2 regions of the Streptomyces sp. NPDC101776 genome follow, and region 2 is predicted to be linked to the other one. Evidence: riboswitches for the same ligand, from Rfam matches in the RefSeq annotation. Region 2 holds a riboswitch; the other holds the start of a gene.
The links. Region 2 has a riboswitch for thiamine pyrophosphate ahead of thiO (glycine oxidase ThiO). Riboswitches for the same ligand answer to the same signal wherever they lie in the genome.

Region 1 (7,164 bases), on a different contig from region 2:
CGCGATGGCGCGCGGGACGGAGGCCTACGGCGGTGCCGCGCGCCTGGGCCGTGAACTGAGCCGCGCCGGCTTCACGGTGGCGACCGGCGGCGGTCCCGGCGCGATGGAGGCGGCCAACCTGGGCGCGTACGCGGCGCCGTACGAGGACAAGATGCTGGAGGAGGCCTGCGAACTCCTCGCCGCCTCCCCGTCGTTCAGCCCCTCGATCACCGACTGGGCCCAGCGCGCCTTCGAGGTCCGCACCCGCTGGCCCAAGGGCAACCACTCGATCGGCATCCCGACCTGGTTCTACGGCCACGAGCCGCCGAACGCCTTCGCCTCCCACATCGCCAAGTACTTCGCCAACGCCACCCGCGAGGACGGCCTGTTGGCCCGCTCGAACGCGGGCGTGGTGTTTCTGCCGGGCGCGGCCGGGACCGTACAGGAGATCTTCGACAACGCGACGCCGAACTACTACGCGTCGCGCGGCGAGCCCACGCCGATGGTTCTGGTGGACCGGGAGCACTGGACCGAGCGGCTGCCGACCTGGCCGCTGCTGTGTGCACTTGCCCGGGAACGGTCGATGGAGAGCCGTATCGCCCTAGTTGACCGGATCGAGGAGGCTCCGGAAGCATTGAAACGCCTCGCAGTGTAAAACGCAGGTAAAGCCAACTGCCGCACACCGCATATGCATTGACACTGCTTACGCAGCACTTATAGACCAGTGAGACCCCTGGGGGCGGTGGTGCCTCACCTCGATTGCTGCCTCATCTCCCCCTAAACCCCCCGCAGTTGCACATCCCGTGAAGGGCAAACGTGTCCATATCTCGACGTTCCGTACGCATCCTCGGCGTCGCGTCCGCCTCGGCCGCTCTCGCGCTCGGATTCGCGGGCAACGCGCTCGCCTGCGAAATCGGCGACTTCTCCGCCTCGGCCAGCTGTGACGGCGCCAAGGGTGTCATCACCGTCACCGACGATGACGCCAGCGGTACCGAGGCGACCATTACGGTGTTCCTGGAGAACAACAACGCCGACGTCCGGCAGGTCGGCGAGGCGCAGACCGTCAAGGGCAAGGGCGAAACGGTCTCCTTCTCCGAGGACTGGCTGCCGAATGCCACGTACCGCGTCCACGTCAAGGCCGGCAACAAGGTCGACAAGGACATCTCGCCGAACCTGACCACCCCGTCCAAGGCCTGCGCGACGGAGTCGCCCAGCCCGAGCCCGACTCCGAGCGAGACCACTCCGGCCCCCTCGGACTCCGCCTCGACCCCGGCCGAGTCCGACACCCCGACCCCGTCGGCCACGGAGAGCGGCAGCACCGCTCCCGCGACGACGACGGACAACGCGCCGTCCCCGGCGGCCGGTTCCTCGAACCTCGCCGAGACAGGTGCCAACTCCAACACCGGCATGATCGCCGGTATCGCGGGCGCCTTCGTCGTCGCGGGCGGCGGAGCCGTCTACTACGGCATGCGCCGCCGCGGTGCCACCAACGGCCGCTGATCCACCTTTTGTTGTGGCCCGTCCGGTTCGTGGGGACGGGCCACACGCATGTCCGCTAGCCGCCGAGCACGACGATCTCGGTCGCGTCGAACTCCACCCCGACCGCGCTCCCGACCTCCGGCGCCTCCCGCAGCGCGCAGGCCGCCTCCAGGCGAGGCGCGTCATCCGGCCGCAGTCGTACGGCGACGTGGGTGCCCTTGAAGGTGCGGGCGACGACCGTGCAGCGCAGGCCCTCGTCGGCGGGCAACAGCCGTAAGCCCGCGGGGCGTACGAGGAGCGGGTGGGTGCCCTGGGGGGCGTCCTCCGGGACCGGCACCTTCCCCCAGGGGGTGTCGGCGGCCGCTCCGGCGATCGTGGCCTCGACGACGTTGTCGAAGCCGAGGAAGCGGGCCACGAACTCGTCGGCGGGGTGCTGCCAGACCTCAAGTGGCGTACCGGACTGGGCGATCCGCCCGTCCCGCATCACCACGACCCGGTCGGCGAGCGCGAAGGCCTCGCCCTGGTCGTGCGTGACCGCGAGCACGGTCGTGCCCAACGCGCCGAAGAGCTCACGGAGTTCGACGACCAGCCGCTCCCGCAGTGACCGGTCGAGCTGGCCGAGCGGTTCGTCGAGCATGAGGAGACGGGGACGGGGCGCGAGGGCGCGGGCGAGTGCCACCCGTTGCTGCTCACCGCCGGACAGCCCGGCGACGGCTCGGCGGGCGGCGCCCGGCAGTCCGACGAGATCGAGCAACTCGCCGACCTGGACTTCTTGTTGTTGCCTGGACGCTCCGTGCATGCGCAGGCCGAAGGCGACGTTGCCGGCCACGTCCCGCTGCGGGAACAGCTGATGGTCCTGGAACATCAGGCCCACCCCCCGCTTGTGCGCGGGCACGGTCGACTGGTCCCGGCCGTCGAGCAACACCCGCCCGGAGTCCAGGGGTTGGAGCCCGGCGACCGCCCGCAGCAGCGTGGACTTGCCGCTGCCGCTGGGCCCGAGCAGGCACACGATCTCGTGCTCGGCGACCCCGAGGTCCACGGCGTCCAGCACCGGGCGGCCGCCGAACCGTACGGTCGCGCCCGCGAGACCGAGCAGCATGTTCGGCGACGTCTTCGGCGGCATCTAGAACTCCCCGGTCCGGTCGGTGCGCAGCCGCTCAAGGACCAGCAGGGCCACCGCGCACACCACCATCAGAATCGTCGAAAGGGCCATCGCCTGGCCGTAGTTGAGGTCACCGGGCCGGGACAGCAGCCGGGCCACCGCGACCGGCAGCGTCGGGTTGTCGGGCCGCGCGATGAACACGGTCGCGCCGAACTCCCCCAGCGACACCGCGAACGCGAACCCGGCGGCGATCAGCAACGCCCGCCGCACGAGCGGCAGATCGACCTCCCGCCACACCCGCCACGGCGATGCCCCGAGCACGGCCGCCGCCTCCCGCAGCCGCCCGTCCACCGCCCGCAGCACGGGCAGCATGGTCCGTACGACGAAGGGAACGCCCACCAGCGCCTGCGCGAGCGGTACCAGGATCCATGAACTCCGCAGATCCAGCGGGGGTTTGTCGAGTGAGATCAGGAACCCGAAGCCGACCGTCACCGCCGACACCCCGAGCGGCAGCATCAGCAGCGCGTCGAAGCCCCGCACCAGCCGCCCGGCATCGCGCCGGGTCAGGGCCGCGGCGGCGAGTCCGCCGATCACCACGGCGATGGCGGTGGCGCCGACGGCGTACTCCAGCGAGTTGCCGATCGCGGCGATCGGCGGGACCAGGAAGGTGCCGCCGTCGTCGTGGGTGAGCGCCCGGTAATAGCCGAAATCCGGTGTGTCGAGCGACCGTTGGACCAGCACGGCGAGCGGCAGCACGAGCAGCAGCAGGACGGAGACCAGCACTCCGGCGAGCAGGGACCACTGGCCGGCCCCGCGCGGGCGCCTCGCGGTCACCGCCGGGTCCACCAGCCGTAGGGCCGTCTCCCGCCGTCGTACCGTCCAGGCGTGGACGGCGAGGATCGCGCCGACCGCGACGAACTGGACGATCGTGAGCACGGCCGCCGTGGAGAGGTCGAAGATCTCCGAGGTCTGGCGGTAGATCTCCACTTCGAGGGTCGAGAAGGTCGGACCGCCGAGGATCTGCACCACACCGAAGGAGGTGAAGGTGAACAGGAACACCATCAGCGCGGCGGCGGCCACGGCGGGCGCGAGCGCGGGCAGCGTCACCTTCCGCCAGGCCCGCAGCCGGGAGGCGCCGAGCATCCGGGCGGCCTCCTCCTGACGCGGGTCGAGTTGGGCCCAGAGGCCGCCCACCGTCCGTACGACGACCGCGTAGTTGAAGAAGACGTGCGCGAGCAGGATGGCCCACACGGTGGTGTCCAGCCGTACGCCCCACAGGTCGTCGAGGAGTCCGCCCCGGCCGACGAGCGCGAGGAAGGCCGTGCCGACGACGACCGTGGGCAGCACGAAGGGGACCGTCACGACGGCCCGCAGCACCTGCCGTCCCGGGAAGTCGAAGCGCGCGAAGACATACGCGCCGGGGAGCGCGATCAGCAGCGTGAGCGCGGTCGAGGCGAGCGCCTGCCAGGTGGTGAACCACAGGACGTGCCGGATGTCGGACTGGGCCAGCACGTCCCCGATACGGCCCAACTGCCAGGCGCCGTCGGCCTTGAGACCCCGTCCGACGATGGCCGCGACGGGGTAGGCGAAGAACACCGCGAAGAACGCGACGGGCAGGGCCATGAGGCCGAGCCGTGTCGCACCACCCCTGTTTTTAAGGGACTTGCGCGGTGCCTCTTCCGCTACTTCAGTACGAGCGAGGTCCACGACTTGACCCACTGGTCCCGGTTGGCGGCGATCTTCGCGGGGGCCATGGTCTCGGGATCCGGGGCCTGGCGACCGTACTCGACGAACTCCTGCGGCACCTGGGCGCCTTGGATCACCGGGTACACGAACATGTTGAGCGGCATGTCCTGCTGGAACTCCTTGGTCAGCAGGAAGTCGATGAAGGCCTTGCCGCCCTTGGTGTTCTTGGCGTTGCTGAGCAGTCCCGCGTACTCGGTCTGCCGAAAGCAGGTGCCGTACGACACCCCGGTGGGCGCGGTGGTCGGCTTCGGGTCGGCGTAGATGACCTCGGCGGGCGGCGAGGAGGCGTAGGAGACGACGAGGGGCCGGTCACCGCCCGCCTTCCTGCCGCCGGCCGAACCGGAGAACTCCTGGTCGTAGGCCTGCTCCCAGCCGTCGACGACCTTCACGCCGTTCGCCTGGAGCTTCTTCCAGTACGCCTGCCAGCCGTCGTCCCCGAACTGCGCCGCGCTGCCCAGCAGGAAGCCGAGGCCGGGTGAGGAGGTGGCCGCGTTCTCGGTGACGAGGAGGTTCTTGTACGCGGGCTCGACCAGGTCAGCGAAGGAGGCCGGCGGGGTCAGCTTGTGCTTGCTGAAGTAGGCCTTGTCGTAGTTGACGCAGATGTCGCCGGTGTCGATGGGCGTGACCCGGTGCTTGGCCTCGTCGACGCGGTACGCGGGCTTGACGGTGGCGGAGCCCTTCGCGTCGTAGGACTGGAAGAGGCCGTTGTCGAGCGCGCGGGAGAGCAGGGTGTTGTCGACGCCGAAGAAGACGTCGCCCTGGGGGTTGTCCTTGGTCAGGATCGCCTTGTTGACGGCCTGGCCGGCGTCGCCGTCCTTGAGGACCTTGACCGTGTAGCCGGACCGCTTCTCGAAGTCCTTGAGGACGCTCTTCGAGACGGCCCACGAGTCGTGGCTGACGAGGGTGACGGTCTTGGAGTCTCCGCTGCTCCCGTCCGACCCTGACCCGCACGCGGAGAGCGCGACCAGGCCGAGGCCGACGAGGACAGCACAGTACTTCTTGGTGTTCACGGTGATGACCGAACTTCCTACCCAGAATGACCTGGGCGAGGTTCAGAGGGTCTGCGGCCCGATTGCCGCACTCTCAGCGCTGCGCGCTCCCCTGTCGGATATGAAGGTGTACGTACAGGTGGTACGGGTGAAGATTACCGCTCGGTGGCCGCGAGCTGGCCGCACGCTCCGTCGATCTCCTGGCCACGGGTGTCCCGGACGGTGACCGGCACCCCGTGAGCCGCGATGGCCTCGACGAACGCCTTCTCGTCCTCGGGACGGGAGGCGGTCCACTTCGAGCCCGGCGTCGGGTTCAGCGGGATCAGGTTGACGTGCACGGGCTTGCCCTTGAGGAGGCGGCCGAGGCGGTCGCCGCGCCACGCCTGGTCGTTGATGTCGCGGATCAGCGCGTACTCGATGGACAGCCGGCGTCCCGACTTCGCGGCATACTCCCAGCCGGCGTCGAGGACCTCGCGGACCTTCCACCGGGTGTTGACGGGGACCAGGGTGTCGCGCAGGTCGTCGTCAGGCGCGTGCAGCGAGATCGCGAGGCGGCACTTGAAGCCCTCGTCGGAGAAGCGGTGGATCGCCGGAACCAGTCCGACCGTCGAGACGGTGATCCCGCGCTGGGAAAGCGCGAGGCCGTCCGGCTCGGGGTCGGTGAGGGCGCGGATGGACTGGACGACCCTCTTGTAGTTGGCGAGGGGCTCGCCCATGCCCATGAAGACGATGTTGGAGAGACGGGCAGGTCCGCCCGGGATCTCGCCGTCCCGCAGCGCCCGCATGCCGTCCACGATCTGGTGCACGATCTCGCCGGTGGACAGATTGCGGTCCAGGCCGGCCTGACCGGTCGCGCAGAACGGGCAGTTCATCCCGCAGCCCGCCTGCGAGCTGATGCACATGGTGACCCGGTCCGGGTACCGCATCAGCACGGACTCCACGAGCGTCCCGTCGAACAGCCGCCACAGCGTCTTGCGGGTGGTCTCCTGGTCGGTCGACAGATGCCGTACGACGGTCATCAGCTCAGGAAGCAGCGCCTCCTGGAGCTTGGCGCGGGAACCGGCGGGGATGTCGGTCCACTCCGCCGGGTCGTGCGCGAGGCGCGCGAAGTAGTGCTGCGAGAGCTGCTTGGCGCGAAACGGCTTCTCCCCGATCGCGGCGACGACTTCCTTGCGCTCCGCGGGCGTGAGATCGGCAAGGTGCCGCGGCGGCTTCTGGGCTCCGCGGGGGGCGACGAATGTGAGTTCTCCGGGCTTAGGCATGGCCCTACCAGTGTCGCAGACATACGAAGAGGGACTCGCCGCCCTGTGGACAACGAGCCCCTCACGTACAGAACCGCAGGTCAGGCCGTATTTCAGCCGGATCCCACGAACAGCACCAGCAACAGCCACACCACGGGCGCCGTCGGCAGCAAGGAGTCAAGCCGGTCCATGATGCCGCCGTGGCCCGGCAGCAGCGTGCCCATGTCCTTGATGCCGAGGTCCCGCTTGATCATGGACTCGCCGAGGTCGCCCAGGGTGGCGCTGGCCGCGACCGCGAGGCCCAGGACGAGACCCTGCCACCAGCTGCCGTCGTCGATCAGGAACTGCATGCAGAGCGCGCCCGCCACCATCGCGAAGGACACCGCTCCGAACAGGCCCTCGCGGGTCTTTCCGGGGCTGATGCGCGGGGCGAGCTTGTGCGTGCCGAAGCGCCAGCCGATGGCGTACGCCCCGGTGTCGCTGACCACGGTCAGCAGCAGGAACGTCAGGACCCGCCAGGCGCCGTCGTGGGCGGTGAGCATCAGGGCGACGAACGTGGCCAGGAACGGCACGTAGAACGCCGCGAAGACGCCCGCCGTGACGTCCTTGAGGTAGCCCTCCGGCGGTT
Region 2 (7,164 bases):
GCTCGTCGCTCAGTCGGGCCCGTGCCTCGCGGACCGTCCCGAACAGCGCGACCGCGTCGTAGGGCCGCAGATCGGGGGTGCGCGCGGTGGCCGTGGCGACCAGCTCGTCCAGCTCGTACGCCAGCCCCGGCACGAGCGCCGAGGGCGGCGGGACGTCCTCGTGGATGTGCTTGTAGAGCACGATCGCGGCGGAGTCCCCGTCGTGCGGCTTCTGGCCGGTGAGCATCTCGTAGAGGACGACACCGCACGCGTACACGTCGACCCGGGGGTCGGCGGTGCTGCCCTCGATCTGCTCCGGCGCGAGATACGACACCGTGCCGAGCACGGCCCCCGTGGTGCTGGTATGCGTGTCCACGGACCTGACAAGACCGAAGTCGGCGACCTTGACCCGGCCGTCGTCCCCTATGAGCACGTTCTCCGGCTTCATGTCCCGGTGCACGAACCCGGCCCGGTGCGCGGCGCCCAGCGCGGCCAGCACCGGCTCCAGGATGTCCAGCGCGGCCCGCGGCTGCAGCGCCCCGCGCTCGCGCAGCACGTCCCGCAGGGTGCAGCCGGCGACGTACTCCATCGCCAGATAGACGTACGACCGGTCGGCGCCCTGGTCGAAGACCTGCACCACGTTCGGATGCGCGAGGCGCGCCACGGACTTGGCCTCGCGGATGAACCGGTCCACGAAGTGCGCGTCGGCCGCCAGCGTCGGGTGCATCACCTTGAGCGCGAGAACCCGGTCCAGGCGGGTGTCCACGGCCCGGTAGACCGTGGCCATCCCGCCGACGGCGATCCGCGCGTCGACGCGATAGCGGCCGTCGAGCACTTGCCCGACGAGAGGGTCATGAAGGGTCGTATCCACGCAGGTGAGTGTACGAGCCGAGGCTGACAGCACGGTCTTTTCGGCCAGAATCGGGCCGGTACTGAAGCCGACCTGTGACGGATCGCACGCTGGGGAGAGGGCGTTCAGAAGGCCGGGCGTTCCGGGTCCAGCCGTGCCAGTCCCGCTGTCGGGGAGGACGCCTCGGCGAAATACCGACGGGGGATACGCCCCGCCCGGAACGCCAACCGGCCCGCCTCCACAGCCGCCCGCATGCCGGAGGCCATCAGCACCGGCTCCCGCGCCCGCGTCACCGCCGACGCGAGCATCACCCCCGCACACCCCAACTCCATCGCGAACGCCGCGTCGGACGCCGTACCGGCCCCCGCGTCCAGAATCACCGGCACGCGCGCGTGCTCCACGATCAACTGGAAGTTGTGCGGATTGCGGATCCCGAGCCCGGACCCGATCGGCGACCCCAGCGGCATGATCGCCGCACACCCGACGTCCTCCAGCTTCCGCGCCAGCACCGGATCGTCGTTCGTGTACGGCAGCACCGTGAACCCGTCGTCGACCAGCGTCTCGGCGGCGTCGAGCAGCTCGATGGGATCGGGGAGCAACGTGCGCTCGTCGGCGATCACCTCAAGTTTGACCAGTGCCGTCCCGAGCGCCTCCCGCGCGAGCCGGGCCGTCAGCACGGCCTCGCCCGCCGTGAAGCAGCCCGCGGTGTTCGGCAGCACGCGGATACCGAGCCGTTCCAGCACGGACAGCACCGAACCGTGCACGGAGGCGTCGACGCGCCGCATCGCGACCGTCGTCAGCTCCGTACCGGAGGCCACCAGCGCGCGCTCCAGGACGTCGAGGCTGGGCGCACCCCCGGTGCCCATGATCAGTCGGGACGTGAAGGGCGTGCCACCGAGGACGAACGGATCGTCGGCCATGGGTCAGCCTCCTTGGACGGCGGTGAGGACCTCGACGCGGTCTCCCTCGGAGAGGGCGGTCGAGGGCCACTCCGCGCGCGGGACGACGGTTTCGTTGAGGGCGGCGGCCACGCCTGAGGGCGACGGGGTCAGGGTCCGCACGAGGGCGTCGAGCGCCGTGCCGGGATCGATCATCCGGGACTCCCCGTTGACGGAGACGTTCATGCGGACAACTCCGTGAGAGCGAATCGCTTCGGTGTGAACGGGCGTGCCTCGTCCGGGAGTTCACCGGTGGCCAGCGCTTGCGCGAGGGCGTCACCGGTGACCGGTGTGAGCAGCACGCCGTTGCGGTAGTGCCCGGTCGCCAGCAGCAGCCCCGGCAGGGCGGTCGGGCCGAGCAGCGGCGCGTTGTCGGGGGACCCGGGGCGCAGTCCGGCCCGGGTCTCGGTGAGCGGCAGTTCGGTGATCCCGGGCACCAACTCGTGGGCGTCGCGCAGCAGTTCGTAGACGCCGCCCGCGGTCACCGTGGTGTCCCAGCCCAGCTCCTCGCTGGTGGCGCCGACGACCAGCTCGCCGTTCTCGCGCGGCACGAGATAGACGTGGCTGCCGCGCACCACGGCCCGCACGGTCCGGCTCAGGAAGGGCGCGTGGCGCTCCGGCACGGTCAGCCGCAGCACCTGCCCCTTGACGGGCCGTACGGGCGGCAGGGCGTCGTCAGGGACCCCTGCCAGCCGCCCGCTGAGGCTGCCGCCCGCGAGCACCACCTGGTCCGCGCCCAGCGTCTCGCCCTCGCGCGTGACGACCCCGGCGGCCCGCTCCCGTACGACGGTCAGCCGCTCGGCCCACGTCCGGTGGAGGACGACCCCGGCGCGCTCGCAGGCGGCCACCAGCGCGCGTGCCAGCCGCCGAGGGTCGACCTGGTGGTCCCCGTCGACCCGGAGCCCGCCACGCACCCCCGGCGCGAGCATCGGCTCCAGGCGCCGGCACTCGCGTCCGGACAGCCACTCGGAGTCCAGCCCCGACTGGTGCTGGAGGGCGTGCAGTTCACGGAGGTGGGCGCGGTCGTCGGCGTCCAGGGCGACGGCGAGGGTGCCGCAGCGGCGGTAGCCGAGGTCCAGGCCGGTGAGGTCGGTCAGCTCGGCCGCGAAGTCCGGGTAGCGGCGCGCCGAGGCGAGGTTGAGGGCGAGCAGGGTCTGCTCGCCGTAGTGCAGTTCGGTGACGGCGGCCAGCATGCCGGCGGCCACCTGGGCGGCCCCGCCACCCGGCTCGGGGTCCACCAGAGCCGTCGCGAACCCGCGCTGGGCCGCGCGCCAGGCCGTGACCAGGCCGATGATCCCGCCCCCGACGACGAGGACGTCTGACGTACGTGTAGGCATGGGCGTCCAGCCCCTCCCTTCGCCGGCATGACCCGGATCAGGTTCCTACGGTCGGAGGCCGCCAGCCTCCCTCTCAGCCCGGTGCGTCCGGACTCCCGCGAGTGCTTGTACGTTGGCCACCCTAGCCCGTACCCCATGTCCCAGTAAGGGAGCCTCCGTCCATGGCCCGCTCGCTCGACGGTCTCGTCCTCGCCCCGGTCGAGGATCAGGCGCCGGGGCAGGTCGGCACCCGCACCCGGTTCGCGTACCACGAGCGGGACGGCGAGATCTGGGCCGAGTACACGGGCGGCGACGTCGTCCGCGGACATCTCGTCGGCACGCGCGCGGGGGACCGACTCGACTTCCGGTACGTGCAGTTGAAGACCGACGGGACGACGTCCGGCGGGCACTGCGTGTCCGACGTGGTCGAGCTGCCCGACGGCCGCGTGCGCCTGGAGGAGACCTGGGAGTGGGAGTCCCAGGCGGGCAGCGGGACGAGTGTTGTGGAACAGGTCACTGACCGCGCCCCCTGACTGACGATTTGTCAGGTGTCTATGGTGATCGGATGAGCGAGCAGACACGGGGACAGGGCGCGGGGACGGGACGGCGCGTGGTCGTCGTGGGCGCGGGCATGGCCGGGGTGCAGACCGCGGTCGCCCTGCGCGAACAGGGCTTCACCGGCACCGTCACGCTGATCGGCGCGGAACCCCATCAGCCCTACGACCGGCCCCCGCTGTCCAAGGCCGTCCTGCTCGGCAAGGCCGAGGGCTCCGCCTTCGACGTCGACTTCGAGGCGCTCGGCATCGAGGTCCAACTCGGGCGCGAGGTGGTGGGCGTGCGCCCCGCCGACCACGAACTGGACACCGCCGAGGGCCCGGTGCCCTACGACGTCCTCGTGCTCGCGACCGGCGCCGAACCGATCCGGCTGCCGGGCGCCGACGGCATCCCCGGGGTGCATCTGCTGCGCACCCTGGACGACGCCGAGCGGCTGCGGCCGGTGCTCACCAGGCAGCACGACATCGTGGTCGTCGGCGCGGGCTGGATCGGCGCCGAGTTCACCTCGGCCGCGCGCGAGGCGGGCTGCGCGGTGACCGTCGTGGAAGCCGCGGACCGGCCGCTCGCGGGTGCGCTGCCCGCAGAGGTGGCCGCCCCGATGGCCGCCTGGTACGCCGCAGCCGGAGCCACGCTGCGCACCCACGCACGCGTGGCGCACGTCGAACCCGGCGAGGTGGTCCTCGACGACGGCACCCGGCTGCCCGCGGGCGCCGTCGTGGTCGGCATCGGCGCCCGCCCCGCCACCGCCTGGCTGGCGGGCTCCGGCATCGAACTGGGCGCGCACCGCGAGGTCCTCGCCGACGACGGGCTGCGCACCTCGGTGCCGGACGTGTACGCGGTCGGCGACTGCGCCTCCTTCCCTTCGGGAAGGTACGGCGAGCGCCTTCTGGTCCACCACTGGGACAACGCCCTCCAGGGCCCGCGCACGGTCGCCGCGAACATCGTGGGGGAGACCCCGGCGGTCTACGACCCGGTGCCGTACTTCTGGTCGGAGCAGTTCGGCCGTTTCGTCCAGTACGCCGGCCATCACGGGTCCGCCGACACCACCCTGTGGCGCGGTGACCCGGCCACCCCGGCGTGGAGCGTCTGCTGGCTGCGCGAGGACCGTCTGGTGGCCCTCCTGGCGGTCGGCCGCCCCCGTGACCTGGCCCAGGGCCGCCGCCTGATCGAGTCGGCGACCCGGATGAATCCCGTATTGCTTGCGGACCCTTCTCTGCCGATGAAGGCGGCTATCGCCTAGTTCGTACCCCCGGGTCGGACCGGCCCGACTTCCGACTGTCAGTCCGGGATGGCACGCTGTTTACGTGACCGAGATTGACGCAAAGATCGATGCTCTCGTCCCCGCCTGGCTCACGCTGCCCGACATCGCAGAAGTGCTCGATATCGAGGTGACACGCGTGCGGCAGCTGGTCAAGGAGGGCCAAGTCATCGCCGTACGCCGTGGTGAGAACCGCGCACTGCACGTCCCCGCCGCCTTCATCGACGGGGCCGAGCAGAAGGTCGTCAAGGGCCTCACGGGGACCCTGACGCTCCTGCGGGACGACGGCTTCTCCGACGAAGAGATGCTCGAATGGCTCTTCACCCCCGACCCCAGCCTGCCCGGCACCCCCGCGCAGGCCCTGAGCGAGAATCGCGGCACGGAGGTGAAGCGCCGCGCCCAGGCGCTCGCCGTCTGACCCGCACGACCGACCGGTGTTCGGGCCGCGGCGACGTTCGTCCGCGGCCCGAACACGGCATCACGACGCCATGACAACGGGGGACACACGCATGCCCGACACCACCACCACCACCACCGCGGCCGCCGCCGCGCGCGCCGAACTCGCCGACGCCCGGGTCTACCTCTGCACGGATGCCCGCAGACGCCAGGGCGACCTCGCGGAGTTCCTGGACGCGGTCCTGGCCGGCGGGGTCGACATCGTGCAGCTGCGCGACAAGGGCATGGAGGCCGCCGAGGAACTGGAGCACCTCCGGGTGTTCGCCGACGCCTGCGCCCGGCACGGCAGGCTCCTCGCGGTCAACGACCGCGCGGACGTGGCCCACGCCGCCGACGCCGACGTACTGCACCTGGGCCAGGGCGACCTCCCGGTCCCCGCCGCCCGCGCGATCCTCGGCGACGACATCCTCATCGGCCGCTCCACGCACGCCGAGCACGAGGCCGCCGCGGCCGCCGTCCAGGAGGGCGTGGACTATTTCTGCACGGGCCCGTGCTGGCCCACCCCCACCAAGCCCGGCCGGCACGCCCCCGGCCTCGACCTGGTCCGGTACACGGCCGCCCTGGGCACCGACCGCCCCTGGTTCGCCATCGGCGGCATCGACCTCGGCAACCTCGACGAGGTGCTCGAAGCGGGCGCCCGCCGGGTCGTCGTCGTACGGGCGATCACGGAGGCCGACGACCCGGGCGCGGCGGCGGCGGAGTTCGCCAAGCGGCTGCGGCAGGCCTGAGGGGCGTACGGCTGGAGCCCGATGGTCCTGCGGCTGGGGCGTGACGGTCATACGGCTGGAGCCTGACGGTCGTACGGTTGGAGCTTCGCCGTCCGATGGGTGGACAAGAGGGCGACAAAACAGGCAAATTCCCCGTTCCGGTTGGGTCACCGCCACGCCCTGACTAACCTGCGGGTATGGCCTTCGGAACCGCATCCACCAGGACTGATCGCGCACGCACCGTGCGCGACATGCTCGCGACCGGCAAGGGGACCTACTCGTTCGAGTTCTCCGCGCCGAAAACCCCGAAGGGCGAGCGGAACCTGTGGAGCGCGTTGCGGCGGGTCGAGGCGGTCGCCCCCGACTTCGTCTCCGTGACGTACGGCGCCGGCGGCTCGACCCGCGCGGGCACCGTCAGGGAGACCGAGCAGATCGTCGCCGACACCACGCTCACCCCGGTCGCCCACCTCACCGCGGTCGACCACTCCGTCGCCGAACTGCGCAACATCATCGGCCAGTACGCCGACGCCGGGATCCGCAACATCCTCGCGGTGCGCGGCGACCCGCCCGGCGACCCCATGGCCGACTGGGTGGCGCACCCCCAGGGGCTGACGTACGCGGCCGAACTGGTCCGGCTCATCAAGGAGTCGGGCGATTTCTGCGTCGGCGTCGCCGCCTTCCCGGAGATGCACCCGCGCTCCCCGGACTGGGACACGGACGTCGCGCACTTCGTCGACAAGTGCCGGGCCGGCGCCGACTACGCGATCACGCAAATGTTCTTCGAACCCGAGTCGTACCTGCGGTTGCGCGACCGTGTCGAGGCCGCTGGCTGCGCGACCCCGGTCATCCCCGAGGTCATGCCGGTGACCAGCGTCCGGATGCTGGAGCGGTTGCCGCAGCTCAGCAACGCCGACATCCCGGCCGCTCTGAAAGAGCGAATCCTCACAGCCAAAGACGATGCGGCCGCTGTACGCTCGATCGGAATCGACTTCGCCACGGAGTTCTGCGCCCGGCTGCTGGCCGAGGGAGTGCCAGGACTGCACTTCATCACGCTGAACAACTCCACGGCGACGCTGGAAATCTACGAGAACCTGGGCCTGCACCA

Region 1: another riboswitch for thiamine pyrophosphate. It lies ahead of ACIRRY_RS30365 (thiamine ABC transporter substrate binding subunit); the one in region 2 lies ahead of thiO (glycine oxidase ThiO).

What each region holds. Positions count from the first base shown of each region.
Region 1 is NZ_JBIWMV010000011.1:146,364-153,527, forward strand. Features, by position in the region: gene ACIRRY_RS30345 (LOG family protein) at 1-634, shown strand, start outside; gene ACIRRY_RS30350 (LAETG motif-containing sortase-dependent surface protein) at 796-1,479, shown strand; gene ACIRRY_RS30355 (ABC transporter ATP-binding protein) at 1,535-2,581, opposite strand; gene ACIRRY_RS30360 (ABC transporter permease) at 2,582-4,183, opposite strand; gene ACIRRY_RS30365 (thiamine ABC transporter substrate binding subunit) at 4,243-5,316, opposite strand; TPP riboswitch at 5,313-5,419, opposite strand; gene rlmN (23S rRNA (adenine(2503)-C(2))-methyltransferase RlmN) at 5,451-6,557, opposite strand; gene ACIRRY_RS30375 (phosphatidate cytidylyltransferase) at 6,650-7,164, opposite strand, start outside.
Region 2 is NZ_JBIWMV010000002.1:1,043,291-1,050,454, forward strand. Features, by position in the region: gene pknB (Stk1 family PASTA domain-containing Ser/Thr kinase) at 1-850, opposite strand, end outside; gene ACIRRY_RS10460 (thiazole synthase) at 955-1,749, opposite strand; gene thiS (sulfur carrier protein ThiS) at 1,753-1,953, opposite strand; gene thiO (glycine oxidase ThiO) at 1,950-3,104, opposite strand; TPP riboswitch at 3,102-3,213, opposite strand; gene ACIRRY_RS10475 (hypothetical protein) at 3,266-3,616, shown strand; gene ACIRRY_RS10480 (NAD(P)/FAD-dependent oxidoreductase) at 3,649-4,878, shown strand; gene ACIRRY_RS10485 (Rv2175c family DNA-binding protein) at 4,943-5,314, shown strand; gene thiE (thiamine phosphate synthase) at 5,406-6,080, shown strand; gene metF (methylenetetrahydrofolate reductase [NAD(P)H]) at 6,257-7,164, shown strand, end outside.